Regions from separate parts of the Bradyrhizobium sp. MI1.4 genome, predicted to be linked through region 4. Evidence: predicted binding sites of a transcription regulator. Region 4 holds the regulator's gene; each other region holds the start of a gene.
The links. The regulator LexA, encoded in region 4, represses DNA repair genes until DNA is damaged. The targets are predictions, from matches to a motif close to TGTTCNNNNTGTGTTCNG.
Positions count from the first base shown of each region.

Region 1: a site for LexA is predicted at 2,749-2,766, ahead of AC0L23_RS26675 (single-stranded DNA-binding protein). Genes of this name have one in related genera too.
Region 2: a site for LexA is predicted at 2,595-2,612, ahead of AC0L23_RS05560 (putative DNA modification/repair radical SAM protein). Genes of this name have one in related genera too.
Region 3: a site for LexA is predicted at 1,875-1,892, ahead of AC0L23_RS17475 (PA0069 family radical SAM protein). Genes of this name have one in related genera too.

Region 1 is NZ_JBVVPP010000031.1:28,856-33,065, reverse strand. It holds gene gyrA (DNA gyrase subunit A) at 1-1,716, opposite strand, end outside; gene AC0L23_RS26675 (single-stranded DNA-binding protein) at 2,088-2,585, opposite strand; gene AC0L23_RS26670 (outer membrane protein) at 3,045-3,827, shown strand; gene AC0L23_RS26665 (outer membrane protein) at 4,059-4,210, shown strand, end outside.
Region 2 is NZ_JBVVPP010000003.1:291,852-296,061, reverse strand. It holds gene AC0L23_RS05575 (error-prone DNA polymerase) at 1-256, opposite strand, end outside; gene AC0L23_RS05570 (Y-family DNA polymerase) at 253-1,845, opposite strand; gene AC0L23_RS05565 (ImuA family protein) at 1,742-2,530, opposite strand; gene AC0L23_RS05560 (putative DNA modification/repair radical SAM protein) at 2,692-3,927, shown strand; gene AC0L23_RS05555 (UdgX family uracil-DNA binding protein) at 3,927-4,210, shown strand, end outside.
Region 3 is NZ_JBVVPP010000013.1:106,229-110,438, forward strand. It holds gene AC0L23_RS17470 (phosphoketolase family protein) at 1-1,702, opposite strand, end outside; gene AC0L23_RS17475 (PA0069 family radical SAM protein) at 1,914-3,077, shown strand; gene AC0L23_RS17480 (VOC family protein) at 3,101-3,556, shown strand; gene AC0L23_RS17485 (ribonuclease HII) at 3,634-4,210, shown strand, end outside.
Region 4 is NZ_JBVVPP010000027.1:9,737-13,946, reverse strand. It holds gene AC0L23_RS25095 (HAD family hydrolase) at 1-39, shown strand, start outside; gene AC0L23_RS25090 (hypothetical protein) at 206-397, shown strand; gene AC0L23_RS25085 (molybdopterin molybdotransferase MoeA) at 636-1,847, shown strand; gene lexA (transcriptional repressor LexA) at 2,024-2,725, shown strand; gene AC0L23_RS25075 (hypothetical protein) at 3,219-3,653, shown strand; gene AC0L23_RS25070 (ComEC/Rec2 family competence protein) at 3,792-4,210, opposite strand, start outside.

The DNA of each region.
Region 1 (4,210 bases), on a different contig from region 4:
CTGCATGCCGGCGCGGCCTTTGCCGCCGCGGCGCTGGGCCCGGTAGGCCGACAGCGGCACGCGCTTGACGTAGCCGGCGTGCGAGACGGTGACGACCATGTCCTCGCGCTGGATCAGGTCCTCGTCCTCGACCTCACCTTCCTGCTCGATGATGACGGTGCGGCGCGGGGTTGCGAACTCGGCCTTCACTTCGGCGAGCTCGGACTTGATGATGCCCAGCACGCGGTCGCGCGAGCGCAGGATGTCGAGATAGTCGGCGATCTCGCCGGCGAGCTTGTCGAGCTCCTCGCGGATTTCGTCGCGGCCGAGTGCGGTGAGGCGTTGCAGGCGCAGATCGAGAATGGCCCTCGCCTGCTCCATCGACAGCCGGATCGTGCCGTTCTCGCTGATGCGGTGGCGCGGATCGTCGATCAGCGTCAGCATGTCTTCGACGTCCCGGGCCGGCCAGTCGCGCGACATCAGGGTGTCGCGGGCGGTGGTCGGGTCGGGCGAGGTCCGGATGACGCGGATCATCTCGTCGATATTGGCGACTGCGATGGCGAGACCGACCAAAACATGGGCGCGATCTCGGGCCTTGGCGAGCAGGAACTTGGTGCGCCGCGTGACGACCCGCTCGCGAAAGTCGACGAAGATCGCCAGCAGGTCCTTCAGGTGCATGACCCGTGGACGGCCGCTGTCGAGCGCCACCATGTTGACGCCGAAGCTCGTCTGCAGCGGCGTGAACCTGTAGAGCTGATTGAGCACCACGTCCGGCACGGCGTCGCGCTTCAATTCGATGACGACGCGGTAGCCGTCGCGATCGGATTCATCGCGCAGGTCGCCGATGCCCTCGATCTTCTTTTCCTTGACCAGCTCGGCGATGCGCTCGACCATCGTCGCCTTGTTCACCTGGTAGGGAATCTCGGTGATGATGATCGCCTCGCGCTCCTTGCGGATGGTCTCGATCGCGACCTTGCCGCGCATCATGACCGAGCCGCGGCCGAGGTGATAGGCGGCGCGGATGCCCTGCCGTCCGAGGATGACGCCGCCGGTCGGGAAGTCCGGTCCCGGCACGATGTTGATGAGCTCGTCGATGGTGAGCGCGGGGTTGTCGATCAGCGCGACGCAGGCGTCGATGACCTCGCCGAGATTGTGCGGCGGGATGTTGGTCGCCATGCCGACCGCGATGCCGCCGGCGCCGTTGACGAGAAGGTTCGGGAACTTGGCTGGCAAGACCGACGGTTCGGTCTCGTTGTTGTCGTAGTTCGGCTGGAAGTCGACCGTGTCCTTGTCGATGTCGGCCAGCAGAGCCAGCGCCGCCTTCGTCAATCGGGCTTCGGTATAACGATAGGCAGCCGGGGGATCGCCGTCGACCGAGCCGAAATTGCCCTGGCCGTCGATCAGCGGCACGCGCATGGAGAAGTCCTGCGCCATCCGGACCATGGCGTCGTAGATCGACTGGTCGCCATGCGGATGATATTTACCGATGACGTCACCGACCACGCGGGCGGACTTGACGTACTTCTTGTCCGGCGTGTGCCCCTGCTCGTTCATCGAGTACAGGATGCGGCGATGCACCGGCTTCAGGCCATCGCGGGCGTCAGGCAGCGCCCGCGCCACGATCACGCTCATGGCGTAGTCGAGATAGGACTTCTTCATCTCCTCGAAGATGGAGACGGGGCGAATATCCGAGGGTTGCGCCGGCTGGTCGCCGGGCTTGTCGTCGTCGTCAGCCAAGGGGAAATCCGGTGAGGTTTTATCTGGGAATCATATAGCGCATCGAGCCTCTGATAACCACCCTCGCGGCGTTCTGGGAAGCGCTTTTTCCGCCTATTTTTCCAACAACTTAAGCCCTTGCGAGCGGTGTCTCGGACAGCACTCGCATCGGCCTTGCAAAATCGCCGCTCACGCGTGGAAAACCGCGCGGTGAGCTTGCCGCGTCGGCGCGTTTGCCAAGCCGCAATCCGAGCTCACCCCAAACATGAAGCGGGCCCGGAAATGCCGAGCCCGTCCTGTCGATTAGTGGGATGTTCTGACATGAGATGAGAAGCGCCGCCCATCCGGCCGGCGCGTCCGCATCAGGCGCCGCGTTCTTGGAGCGGAATCGCTCAGAACGGGATATCGTCGTCCATGTCGCTGTTGCGGCCACCGCCGCCGGCGGCAACAGGGCGCCGCGGCGCGCTGCTGACCGGACCGGAGGAGCCGAAATCGCCGCCCGGCTCGTCGCCGAAGCTGCCGCCTCCGCCACCGCCGCTACGACCGTCCAGCATCGTCAAGGTCGAGTTGAACCCCTGGAGCACGACTTCGGTCGAGTACTTTTCGACACCGCTCTGGTCGGTCCATTTGCGGGTCTGGAGCGCACCCTCGACGTAAATCTTGGCGCCCTTCTTCAGATACTGTTCGGCGACCTTGCAGAGCCCTTCATTGAAGATCACGACGCGGTGCCACTCGGTCTTTTCCTTGCGCTCGCCAGTCGCCTTGTCGCGCCACGTCTCCGAGGTCGCGACGCTCAGATTGGCGATCGGCCGCCCGTCCTGGGTGCGGCGGATTTCAGGATCCTTGCCGAGATTTCCAACCAGAATGACCTTGTTGACGCTTCCCGCCATCTCCGCTCTCCGCTCCGAATGCCACTGAATTCAAGAAGGCCGGTCCGCTCCCGCGTTCCGCCGTGCCTGTTGAGGCGACCCTATACGCTCGCCGAACACTTGCGGACGACGATCAGGCCGTCACCCCTCCGGTTATCCCCACATATAGCATCGACCTCCGGTTCGTTCCAGATTTGTTCTTGGCGAAGACAGATCTGAAGGCGTGGGATCGATCGGCCACATGTGTTGCGGAAAGGCACACGTCGATTGGAACCTTTGTAGGTTCCCAAAAATGGAAGAAAGAACTTAACATTCAGCAAGTTATGGGTACTCGCACTGCCCCGGTCTTGTTGCATTTGGGAGACGGACTCTGCCGCTCCGTAGAGCTACGGTTGCCTCGGACTTAGTTCATATGGGCCCTCGCGCCTGATCAGCCGCTTCGGGGACATAAGAAGCGGACGAAACCTGGGGAGACTGGCAATGAATAAGCTTCTTATTTGTGCAATCGGTGCAGTGGCGATGGGCTTGTCGGCTCCCGCAAGCGCGGCGGACATGGCCGCGCGTCCCTACACCAAAGCCCCGCCGCCGGCGGTTGCCGCCATCTACGACTGGAGCGGCTTCTACATCGGCATCAACGGCGGCGGTGGCTCCAGCCACAAGTGCTGGGACTTCGTCACGCCCGCGACCGGCGTTCTCGTCGGCGAAGGCTGTCACAATGCAACAGGGGGCACCGTCGGCGGCCAGATCGGCTATCGCTGGCAGTCCGCCAATTGGGTGTTCGGTCTGGAAGGCCAGGGCAACTGGGCTGACTTCCGGGGCGACAACGTGAGCACCCTCTTCCCTGGTACCGCTTTGGTGACGGGTGATCGCAACCGTTCCCGCATCGACGCTTTCGGTCTCATCACCGGTCAGGTCGGTTACGCCTGGAACAACGTGCTGCTTTACGTGAAGGGCGGCGCCGCCGTCGTCGGTGACAAGTACGACATCTACGCTGCTGCGGGTACGCCCGGCGCGGGCGCGCTGTTGGCTTCGGCCCGGGAGACTCGCTGGGGTGGCACGGTCGGGGCCGGTCTGGAATTCGGCTTCGCCCCGAACTGGTCGCTGGGCTTTGAGTACGACCACATCTTCCTTGGCGATCGCACGATCGGCTTCACAACGCCCGCGGGTGCGGTATTCGGCAGCGACCGGATTCGCCAGGACGTAGACATGGGCCTGGTCCGCTTGAACTATCGCTGGGGCGGTCCGGCCATCGCAAGGTACTGATCGCGCTGGACATATCGCACTTCGAAGGCCGGCCTTGCGCCGGCCTTTTGCTGTGCAGTCCTCCGATATTAATCGGTCAATAACCGTTCCGTTTTCCGACCGTTGTTGCTTTTGAGTGACACAACTTGCGGCTTCACTGGTGTAAGTACGGCATCAGTTGGGCAAGTGAGTCCGATGCCCTTCCCTATCTTGGAAGGCACAATCAGAAACTGGGACTGGGATTAGTTGAAAATGAAAAAGGTTTTGTTGGCTTCGGCCTGTTTGTTCGCTCTCGCTGCCCCGGCTTCGGCCGCTGATCTCGCGGCGCGCCCCTACACCAAGGCCCCCGTGGCCATGGCTTCGGTCTACAACTGGACCGGCTTCTACCTCGGTATCGTCGGTGG
Region 2 (4,210 bases), on a different contig from region 4:
AGACCAGGATATCCGGCGTGCCATCGATGAAGACGATGCGCGTGCCGATCAAAAGCTTCGGCTTGTACAGCACCTTGTCATTGTCGAGCTCCTTGTAGGCGCGCACTACGCCAGCGAGCGTGTTGTGGTCGGCGATGCCGATCACGGGAATGCTGAGGATGCTGGCCTGGTGCACATAGGCACGCGGGTCCGAACCGCCGCGCAGGAAGGAGAAATTCGTGGTGATGCCGATCTCGGCATAAGAAGGTATGTTCATGCGAAGAGACCGTGCACATACCAACCGGGAGGAACGGGCTTGCCGTCGCCGTCGAAGCACTCCCCCTCGTAAAGACCGTCGCGAAAGATCCAGAAGCGCAAGCCTTCGGCATCTTCGATACGGAAATAATCCCGCGTCAGTTGCTTGCCGTCCTGCCGCCACCATTCCATGGCGATGCGCTCGGGGCCCTCCACCCGCACCACCGCATGCTGCGCGCGGCGCCAGGTGAATTGATGCGGCGGCCCGTCGGGCACGGTCGCGAACGGCACATTGATCGGCTCAGGCTTGTCGAACAACCGCAACGGACGCAGCGGCGGCTCACCCTCGGTGCGCGCGGGCCATTCGGCCTGCATGGCCACGGCGAGATGATGCTGGGCAGGCGCCGCCAGCACCGCACATTCAGGGATATGGGTATCCTCAGGCAGGTGCACGACGACGCGCTTTCCGCCGATGCGCGCGGCGATGCGGTCGATCAGCGCGGCAAGCTCGTCATTGTCGTGGACATGGGCGTCGAGATCGCGCTGCTCCTGCACCACGATCTCGGTGCGGCTTGCCGACAGCCGCACCATGTCGAAGCCGAAGCCGGGATCGAGGGGATCGGCGAGTGCATCGAGACGCTCGCGGAACAGCCGGTCGACGACCGCGCTCCGCGTCACGGGACGTCCGGTTTCGACCATGATGGCGCGCACCGCGCCGTCGGTACGGAAGAATGTGGCTTCTAACCGTCGCGCGCCCTTGCCCTGCTTCTCCATCGACGCGATCAACGTATCCGCCAGGCGCGACAGCGTCATCGCGATCATGGTGTCGGTCGCGATCGGCTCGGCAAAGCGTTTCTCCACGATGTAATCAGGCGGCGGCTTTCGTGGATTGATCGGCGCATCGCCCTGCCCCAGCGCATGCGCGAGCAGCGTGGAGAACCGCGCACCGAACCGCGCCGTGATTTCGCTCGGCGTGCGCGAGGCGACATCGCCGATGGTCTTCAGGCCGGCGCGTCGCAGACCGGTGGTAATGGCCTCACCCGCGCCAAGTGCGGACACCGGAAACCGACTGATTGCCGCCGCCTCCTCGCCATCGGCAACGATGGTCCCTGAAGATTGCCGCGTCAGCGTGCGCGCGCAGACCGAGGTGCCGGCGATCGCCGCGCTGACGGCAAAGCCCTGGCGGTCGAGGGCGCGGACAAGGGTTTGCAACAGCGCAGCCTCGCCGCCGAACAGATGCGCGCAGCCGGTGATGTCGAGGAACAGCCCGTGCGGCGGATCGAGCGCCACCAGCGGCGTGAAGCGGTCGCACCAGTCGGCGATGTCGCCGATCGTCTTCGCATCGGCCATGGCATCGGCGTCGAACACCTTGAGATTTGGACACATCGCCCGGGCATTGGCCAAAGGCTGGCCGATATGCAGACCGAGGCGCTCGGCCGCCTCGTCCAGCGCATGGATCACCAGCGCGTTGCTATCCTTGGCAACGACGATGCTAGGCGCATTATTTTTATGCAGTCCGACGTTGCCGAAGAACCGCTGGATCCGATCGATGGGCAGGCGCGGTAGCCACAGGCTGAGGATACGCCGACGATTCAGAGAACTGGCACTCATCACATTTCCATTCCATGATCCACCGGCCACACGGACCGTGACGATTGCGCAGGAGCTCGGCATCGAAGCGCGGCGCCCCCCAGGCGCTCCACATCGCGCCCGGCGGCGAATGCGCCGCGCGCAGCATCCATCTGGTCTCGGCGGTCGAGGGTAAAGGTTGCGCGGCCATCCGCAGCAACAGGCCGGTGACACCGGAAGATTGCGCAGCCAGCGTCAGCTTGCGGCTCGCCACGAGATCGAACTGCCTCGTCTCACCCCAGAGCTCGAGCACGACGGCGCCCAGCGCGTCGCAGGCGAGCGCATCGGCCGACGTGCGCAACGCACTCTCCACGTCGGCGGCGCGCACCATCACCATACGGCGCGGATCGAGACCGATCTCGGTGAGCCCGCTCATCGACAGCGCACCGGTTTCAATTTCTGAAAAATCCTGCCGCACCCACAGCAGCGGTTTGCGTGCCGTCATGCGCCCCGCAAGTCCGGTGACAAAGCCGGTCGCGGCCGCGCCCTGACGTCCTTCGCAAAATACCTCGTGGATTGCCGCGCGTGCGAGCCCGCCCTTTAGCGCGCTGTCGGCCTCGCGATGGCCGAGCGCGACACGGTCGCGATGATGCACGACCTCCGCCGTCTCGATGCGCTCGATCTGGCCGCGCAAGGCTGCAAGCGCGCTTGTTCGTGCGCCGCTCATATACGCCGCTCCTCAGGAGTGATTGCCGGTGGCTCTCAAAAAGAGAACCAGCGGCTAGCTCATTTGTTCATGATATGTTCTAATATAAAGCTAACGACGCCCCAGGAGTCAATCGAATTGGCGGGCCTTGGGATTCATGAGCTGAATCAAAGGGATCCAATATGGACGTGCAACGCAAGCTGGAAATCCTGGCCGACGCCGCCAAGTACGACGCGTCCTGCGCCTCCAGCGGCACCGAGAGGCGGGATTCCAGCGACGGCAAGGGCATGGGATCGACCGCGCCCGGCATGGGCATTTGCCATTCCTACGCGCCGGACGGTCGCTGTATCTCGCTGCTCAAGGTGCTGCTGACCAACGCCTGCAATTACGACTGCCTCTATTGCGTCAACCGGGCCTCTTCCAACGTGCCACGCGCCCGCTTCACCATCGACGAAGTCGTCAAGCTGACGCTCGACTTCTACCGGCGCAATTACATCGAAGGACTGTTTCTCTCCTCCGGCATCATCCGCAACCCCGACTACACCATGGAGCAGGTGGTAAGCGTCGCGCGCAAACTGCGCGAGGAGCATCACTTCCGTGGCTACATCCATCTCAAAACAATCCCCGAGGCCGACGATGCATTGATCTCCGAGGCCGGCAAATATGCCGACCGTCTCTCCATCAACATCGAGATGCCGCAGGAGACGAGCCTGCAGCAATTCGCGCCCGAGAAGGACGTGCGCGCGATCCGCCGCACAATGGGCCGACTGCGGCTGAAGCTGGACGAGGCCGAGGAAAGCCGTAGCGCGAAGACGAAAGCCAAGCCGCAGCGCTTCGCACCGGCCGGCCAAAGCACGCAGATGATCGTCGGCGCCGACGCGGCCTCCGACCACACTATCCTCCACACCAGCGCCAATCTCTACAGTTCATACAGGCTGAGGCGCGTCTATTATTCCGCGTTCAGCCCGATCCCCGATGCCAGCCGCGCGCTGCCTCTGCGCGCGCCGCCCTTGCTGCGCGAGCACCGACTCTACCAGGCCGACTGGCTGATGCGGTTCTACGGCTTCGACGTCGGCGAGATCGTCGACGACAGTGCGATGCTGCCGCTCGACATCGATCCAAAACTCGCCTGGGCGCTGCGCCACCGCGACCGCTTCCCGCTCGACGTCAACCGGGCCAGCCGCGAGGAATTGTTGCGCGTGCCGGGCTTCGGCACCAAGGCGGTCGAGCGCATCATCGCGGCGCGCCGCACGACCACCATCCGCGTCGCCGATCTCGCGCGGCTGCATGTGCCCCGGAACAAAGCGCTGCCGTTCATCGTGCTGAGCGATCACCGGCCCGCGCCGCACCGCCTCGACGAGGCACGGCTGATCGAACGGTTCAAGCCGAAGGCCACACAACTGGGATTTGGCTTCTGATGCAGTACATCACCCTCGAGAACGAAACCGATTTCGACGGCTGGCGCAAAGCCGCGCGTAGCCTCGTGCTTCACCAAATGAAACCGGTCGATGTCACCTGGACCGTGCAGGGCGGCGAAGCGGAGCTGTTCGCGCCACCCTCGCCGTCTCCGCTGCCGGCCGGTGGCGATAGCACCTTCAACGTGCCAGCAAAATTCGTCGAGCTCGCCAAGGCCGCGATCCTGCATCGCGATCCCGAGCGTTTCGCGATCCTCTATCGCCTGCTGTTTCGGCTGAAGGACAA
Region 3 (4,210 bases), on a different contig from region 4:
GCAGCGTGTTGGCATCCGGCGGGAAGTAGATGCGGACGATGTCGGCCTTCTTGTTGGCGACGAGATCGACGAAACCGGGATCCTGATGGCTGAAGCCGTTGTGGTCCTGACGCCAGACATGCGAGGTGAGCAGATAGTTGAGCGAGGCGATCGGTCGCCGCCACGGCAGATGCCGGGTCACCTTCAGCCATTTGGCGTGCTGGTTGAACATGGAATCCACGATGTGGATGAACGCCTCGTAGCAGGAGAAGAAGCCGTGCCGGCCCGTGAGCAGGTAACCCTCTAACCAGCCCTGGCAGAGATGCTCGCTCAGGACTTCCATCACGCGTCCGTCCTGGGCGAGATGCACGTCGTAAGGTTTTGTCGGCTCCATCCAGACGCGTTCGGTGGCCTCGAACACCGCATCGAGCCGGTTCGACGCAGTCTCGTCCGGGCCCATGATGCGGAAGTTGCGGGCCTCGGTGTTGAGGCGGATGACGTCGCGCAGGAATTTCCCGAGCTCGCGGGTTGCCTCCGCCACGACGCCGCCCGGCTGCGCTACTTCGACGGCGAAACTGCGGAAGTCCGGCAGCTTCAGCTCCTTCTTCAGAAGGCCGCCATTGGCGTGCGGATTGGCGCCCATGCGGCGATTGCCTTCGGGCGCGAGCGCCTGGAGCTCGGCAATGAGCGCGCCGTTCGCGTCGAACAGCTTTTCCGGCTCGTAGCTGCGCATCCAGTCTTCGAGAATCTTCAGATGCGCTGGGTTCTCGCGACAGTTCGCGACGGGCACCTGATGCGCCCGCCAAAAGCCCTCCACCTTCTTGCCGTCGACTTCCTTGGGGCCGGTCCAGCCCTTCGGGCTGCGCAGCACGATCATCGGCCAGCGCGGACGTTCGACGCTCTTGCGGCCGTCGCGGGCGTGCTGCTGGATCGACCGGATGCTGACGAGCGCGACGTCGAGCGCGTCTGCCATGGCCCGGTGCATCAATTTGGGATCGTCGCCCTCGACGAACAGCGGCTCGTGGCCGAGCCCGCGGAAGAGATCGCGGATCTCGTCGTCGCGCATCCGGCCGAGCACGGTCGGATTGGCAATCTTGTAACCGTTGAGATGCAGGATCGGCAGCACCGCGCCGTCATGCGCAGGATTGAGGAATTTGTTGGAGTGCCAGGACGCGGCGAGCGGGCCGGTCTCGGCCTCGCCGTCACCGACGACACAGGCGACGATCAGGTCGGGATTGTCGAAGGCCGCGCCATAGGCATGCACCAGCGCGTAACCGAGCTCACCGCCTTCGTGGATCGAGCCCGGCGTTTCCGGCGCCGCGTGACTCGGGATGCCGCCGGGGAAGGAGAATTGCCTGAACAGCTTGCGCAACCCCTCGGTATCGCGCGCGATATCGGGATAGAGCTCGCTGTAGCTGCCTTCGAGATAGGTGTTGGCGACCATGCCGGGGCCGCCGTGCCCGGGACCGCAGACATAGATCACGTTCAGGTCCAGCGCGCGGATGACGCGGTTGAGATGGGCATAAATGAAGTTCAAACCGGGCGTCGTGCCCCAATGGCCGAGCAAACGCGGCTTGATGTGCTCGGGCCGTAAGGGCTCGCGCAGCAGCGGATTGTCGAGGAGATAGATTTGCCCAACGGAGAGATAGTTCGCGGCGCGCCAATAGCGGTCGAGCAGATCGAGGTTGCTGCTCGCTGCGGCCAATTGTTGTTGATTTGTCATGTTCTTGCCGACCTTCACCCAACGATCGTCATCAACCATGTTCCGCGACGATCGATCCCTCCCGTGATCAAACGGAATCGTGGTCACGCTGGTGTTGCGTGAAGTCAAAAACCCCCGCCCGAAATTTGGGCAGCTCGACTGTGCATGGGGTTGTTTTCACGTTTTTTGTTTGTGTTCTTGATTTGTTCCTTTGACATGCTATCTTGGCTTCATGAGTCCAGCATCCTCTCATGCTCTCAAGCACCCGCCGGTCACGGCGCCCTCCGAGCCGGCGGGTGCGCCTTCTGACTTCCCTGAGCTGGCGGTCGCCATCGACCGCCAGCGCAGGCGAGGCCGGGGCGCGCAGTCCAACGCCAGCGGCCGGTTTGAGGCCGAGGCGCGCGTCGCATTCGACGATGGCTGGCAGAGCCTTGAAGAACTGCCCCCGTTCAAGACCACGGTCGGGATCGACACCTCGCGCAAGGTGATCACCCGCAACGAATCTCCCGACATCGGCTTCGATCGTTCGATCAATCCCTACCGCGGTTGCGAGCACGGCTGCGTCTATTGCTTCGCGCGGCCGACGCATGCCTATCTTGGCCTGTCGCCGGGGCTCGACTTTGAGTCGAAGCTGTTCGTGAAGCCCGAGGCGCCGGCGTTGCTCGAGAAGGAGCTTGCGGCGCCGGGCTACGAGCCGCGGATGATCGCGATCGGCACCAACACCGATCCCTATCAGCCGATCGAGCGCGAGCGCAAAATCATGCGCGGCATTCTGGAGGTGCTGGAGCGCGCCGGCCATCCCGTCGGGATCGTCACCAAGTCGGCGCTGGTCGTGCGCGACATCGACATTCTCGCGCGAATGGCCAAACGCAACCTCGCCAAGGTCGGGATCTCCGTGACCTCGCTCGATCCGAAACTAGCGCGCACCATGGAGCCGCGGGCGTCCACGCCGCCGAAGCGGCTGGAGGCACTGAAGCAGCTTTCCGAGGCTGGCATTCCGACCACCGTCATGGTCGCGCCCGTGATCCCCGCGCTGAACGATTCCGAGATCGAGCGCATCCTGGATGCCGCCGCCCATGCCGGCGTCAAGGAGGCCTCCTACGTGTTGCTGCGGTTGCCGCTCGAGGTGCGCGATCTCTTTCGGGAATGGCTGATGGCGAACTATCCGGACCGGTATCGCCACGTCTTCACGCTGATCCGCGACATGCGCGGCGGCCGTGACTACGATGCGAAATGGGGCGAGCGCATGAAGGGCACCGGCCCGATGGCCTGGACCATCGGCCGCCGCTTCGAGATCGCTTGCGACAGGCTCGGGCTGAACAAACGGCGCGCCAAGCTGACGACGGATCATTTTGCCAAGCCGAAGCGGAACGGCGATCAGCTCAGCCTGTTCTGAGGGACGAAGTGAGAGAGGCGTCTATGAGTAAGGAACCGCCAGCTCCTATCCCGCGGCTGACCGTCATCACGCTGGGCGTGAACGACATCCGCGCCAGCATTGCCTTTTACGACGCGCTCGGTTTCTCGCGCCGGCTCAAGGTAACCGGCGAGACCGTTGCGTTCTATGACACCGGCGGTCCGGTGCTCGCGTTGTTTCCCTGGGATCAACTCGCGGTCGACGCCAAATTGCCTGATCATCCGAGGCCATCGACGTTCCGCGGCATGACGCTCGCCTGGAATTGCCGCGCGCGTGAGGAGGTGGATGCGGTGCTGGTCTTCGCCGTCAGCAAGGGAGCCGCGTTGCTGAAGGCAGCACATGAGACCGACTACGGCGGCTATTCCGGCTATTTCGCCGATCCTGACGGCCATCCCTGGGAGGTCGTGGTCGCGCCCGGCATCGACGTCGGCGAGGACCGGCGGGTGCATCTGGCGGAATAGGGCGGCTGGCTTGAATAACGGGAATTGTTCGAGGTTCCCGATTGCGCAGGCCATGCCGCTTGCGCACGATCCCGGCCATGATTCGGGATCAATCCGCCAAGAAGCCGGCCAAAGGCGCGCCCAAAAAGGCTGCGCCTAAGAACGAGAAGGCTGCGCCTGAGAACAAGAAAGCTGCGCCCAAAAAAATCGCCAAGGCGCTGGCCGGCACAAAGAGCGCCATCATCGTTGCCCCAAGCTTCCGCCGTGAGCGCGCGCTGATCAAGTGCGGCGTTTGGCCGGTAGCGGGCTGCGATGAGGCGGGCCGGGGGCCACTGGCCGGTCCAGTGGTGGCGGCGGCGGTGATTCTCGATCCCGACCGCATCCCGCGCGGCATCGACGATTCCAAGCGCCTGACAGCCGAGGAGCGCGAAAGGCTGTTCGACAAGATCTGCGCGACCGCCCAGGTCTCGGTGGCCGTCGCCTCGCGCTCCCGCATCGACCGCGACAACATCCTGCGCGCCTCGCTGTGGGCGCTGAAGCGCGCCGTGGTGGCGCTGCCCCAGCAGCCGCGGCACGTCTTCGTCGACGGCCGCGACCGGCTCGACACGGAATGCGATTGCGAAGCCGTGATCGGCGGCGACGGCATCGTCCTGTCGATCGCAGCGGCCTCGATCA
Region 4 (4,210 bases):
CGTGACGTCGGGAACGCATTGAAGGCATTGGGCATTTGACGACGTCCGTTGTCGCGAAACCCACGACGGCACGGCCCGACGGACCAATTTTGAAAAATTGAGGAACCGGATCACTTTGTGCATTTTTATACAGAGTTCCGGGAACGGAATACCGCCTTCCGGACTCTTAGAGTCCGTTGGGACTTCTACGGACGGATGCATCATCGTGCTGGGCAAAACCTACCTCACCAAGCAGGCCTCTCTTCTTCTTGAATTCGCGAGGACAACTTCAGATTCGGACCTTTCCGCCAAGCTTGTGAGCAAGGCCGCCGACCTGAAATCCCAAGCCGACCCGCTGCCCGACAAGGATCAGGGATCCAAGGCGCCCGACGTAACTCCCGGGCAGGCAGGGAGCTGATCGATTCAGGCCATGGCGCGTTCTCGCCTTGCCATGATTTTCGTCGCTTCCATGACCACTCTCCTGCCGATCTGTGACCTCCTTCGGATCATGCCGCGACGCGCTTGATCCTGCCTTCCGGAACAATGTGAAGGGGCGGGATGACTGTGCCTGCTCAGCCGCTTTTGCCTCTGCGCCTGCGCTCGGCTAGAAGACGTGCGGAACATTCGCCCGAACGTGCCGAGCAGGAGTTTTCGCCGTGGCCTTGATGCCGGTTTCTGACGCGCTTGCCGCGGTGCTGGCGGGTGCAGAGCCGCTGCCGGAAGAAATGATTTCCCTCGACGAGGCCTACCATCGCGTGCTCGCGCGTGACGTCGTGGCGCGGCGCACGCAGCCGCCGCAAGCGATGTCGGCGATGGACGGCTACGCGGTGCGCGCGGCCGATGCCGCGACGATCGATTCGGAGCTCACCGTCATCGGCGAAGTCGCAGCGGGCCGACCGTTCGAGGGGACGGTCGGAGCCGGCGAGGCCGTGCGGATCTTCACCGGCGGCGTCGTTCCCTTTGGCGCGGACGCCGTCGTGATCCAGGAGGACACGGTCGCCGCCGGCAAGCGCATCACGATCAAGGAAGCCGCGATCGCCGGCCGGCACATCCGCCCCGCCGGCGTCGATTTCCGCGAGGGCGACGTGCTCCTGCGCAAGGGAAGCCGTCTGACCGAGCGAGACCTCGCGCTCGCCGCCGGGATGAATCATCCGCACCTTGCCGTTGTCAGGCGTCCGAAGGTCGCGATTCTCGCCACCGGCGACGAGCTGGTGATGCCGGGCACCACGCCCGGCCACGGCCAGATCGTCTATTCCAACGGCTACGCCCTGCACGCGCTCGCCCGCAGCGAGGGCGCCGAGACCATCGACCTCGGTATTGCCGCCGACACGCTCGAGGCCACCACCGCCGGCATCCGCCGCGCCCGCGAGAGCGGCGCCGACGTCCTGATCACGACCGGCGGCGCATCGGTCGGCGACCACGATCTGGTCCAGCAGGCACTGCGGGACGAAGGCATCGCGATGGCGTTCTGGAAGATCGCGATGCGGCCAGGCAAGCCGATGATGCACGGGCGACTCGGCGCAATGGGTGTGATCGGCCTGCCGGGCAATCCCGTATCGTCCTACGTGTGCGCTTTCCTGTTCATGGTGCCGCTGATTCGCGCCCTGTCGGGCCGTTCAGTGATTCACCATCGCCGTGAACGCGCCGTGCTCGGCCGCGACGTCGGCGCCAACGACCAGCGCGAGGACTATCTGCGCGCGCATCTTGAGGAGCGTGACGATGGCACACGCGTCGTTGTTCCCGTCAATCATCAGGACTCTTCGCTGCTTGCGAATCTCGCTGCAGCACAGGTACTTCTCGTCCGCGCACCATTCGCGCCGAAGGCCGAAGCCGGCACGGCTTGCGAAGTGTTGCGGCTCCCCGTCTGAGCGCCCCCGCAACGCGCGTTCCGCGCACTTTGCTCTGTTCACGGTAAATTAAGCAGTTGCGGAACATGTATCGAACATATAGTGTCTGTTCATGATTTGTTTCGAGCATGCAGCGGCTTATGGCCGAATTCAGCGTCTCGGAATCGGACGACATCAACCGGGGGACTTTGGTCGAGATGTTAACGCGCAAACAATACGAGCTTCTGCGGTTCATCAGTGAACGTCTGAAGGAAAGCGGCGTGCCGCCCTCCTTCGACGAGATGAAGGATGCGCTCGATCTGCGCTCGAAGTCGGGCATCCATCGCCTGATCACGGCGCTCGAGGAGCGTGGCTTCATCCGACGCCTGCCCAACCGCGCCCGTGCGATTGAAGTCATCAAGCTGCCGGAGCTCCAGGCAGCCGCTGGCAGCCGCCGCGGCTTCACGCCGAGCGTCATCGAGGGCAATCTCGGCAAGGTGCGTGCGAGCGCGAGCCTGCCCGCTGACGAGGGCGAACGTCCCGTCGCGGTGCCGGTGATGGGCCGCATCGCGGCCGGCACGCCGATCGAGGCGTTGCAGACCCGCAGCCATACTATCAGCGTACCGCCTGACATGCTCGGCTCGGGCGAGCATTACGCGCTGGAAGTGCGCGGCGACTCGATGGTCGAAGCCGGCATTCTCGACGGCGACATGGCCCTGATCCAGCGCAACGAGAGCGCCGATACCGGCGACATCGTGGTGGCGCTGATCGACGACGAGGAAGCGACACTGAAGCGCTTCCGCCGTCGCGGCGCCTCGATCGCGCTCGAGCCCGCCAACGCGGCCTATGAGGTCCGCATCCTGCCGCCCAACCGGGTGAAGATTCAGGGCAAGCTGATCGGGCTTTACCGGAAGTACTGATACCGGGAGTCTTTCTATCGGCAGTACTTCATATCGGAAGCACTTCATGCCGGAGGTGCTTGGCGCCTCGCGCGCTTCCGATCGACATCGCCGGTCAGAGATTGGAGCGGATCATCGTCCGCTCCGGCTGGATAGCCTTTCTGGTTCTGCACAGACTATCCGGCCCCTCCTCCAACGCTGGCTCCTCGCCACGCCGACGAAGCAGCACCGCTTCAAGCAGCACCGCTTCGCGGCTCGGTTGTTCGAGGAAACAGCGACCAGCGGTCAAGTTCGGCCGTTGCAGCCAAGTTGGCAATGTTCGCGTACGCGCCTCCCGAATGCATCGCGGCGAGCTTTGTTCCTATTGAATTCGGGAAAGATAATGTGATCGCGGCTTGCGGAAGCCAGCCGCAGATTTGCCCACAACCAAGCAGAGCGTTCGTGCTTCCACTCTGATAGAGGCCTGCGCCTCGATAAGAGACGCGGGTTGCTATCCCAGCATGAGGAGCACCCGATGTGTGACTACAGCCTACATGCCGTCGCGTCGCGCCCCGCCGAAGTCGGCGAGACGATCGTCACGACAAGCTTCCGCGGCACCTCGACGCGCGGCTTCGCCTCTGCAGCCGATCCGTCTGTTGCCGTCTGCCTGCTGCCGGGGACGGAGCTCGCCTTCGCCGACGACGTCCGCTACGACAATCGCTGGATCTGGACGCGCACCATCAATTCCCGCGTGGGCAAGTTCGGCAAGATCGATCCGCACGTTCCCGACCGCCATCATGATGCGATCGAATTCCCCGACGGCAAATACGTGCTGGTGACGCAGCTCGTCGAAGGCCAGCGCGCGACGGTGCTGCAACTGCCGGTGACTCAGTCGGTCACCGAGCGCGAGCACAAGGCGCAGATCACCGCCGACAGGCAGCCGACCGTCACGCACCTGCCGATCGGCTGACAGAGCCGCCCTCCGGCTACGAAGTCGGAGGTCAGGATTAAATCGCCATCGCCGGCCGTGGCCGGCGAGATGGTGTGGTTTGCACCCCGCTAATCCGAACGGACGCACCGAACCACTGCGTTGCTCCGCACCATCAGATCAATCGTCGGCTTGCAGGTCGGTGTCCGCCGGCGTTGCGTCCTTGATGCGAGGCGCGGTCGACTTTGGCGCGAGGCTGCCGTCGAAATCACCCTCGCCGGCGCCGGCCGGCAACCAGGGGCGGCTCGTGCCTCTCGCCCTCACTGCCTGAACCACAAAACCGTCACCACGCTGCGTCAGCGCCAGCGCGCTCTGGCTGGCGAGCCGCTGCCGATCGACCACCATCGCCGCGCAATCAGGCGGTGCGGGACGAGTCGTCACCACCAGCGCGGCCCGACTGCAATCGTCCGCGAGAGCGTCGACGCGCAGTGCCAGCGCGACCAGCCTCCCGTCGGCCAGTGGCGTCACGCAGCCGGATTCGTCGCAGGACACGCCATCGGCAAGCGAGGCTCTGCCCGCATCGCGCGGATCGGCGTCGG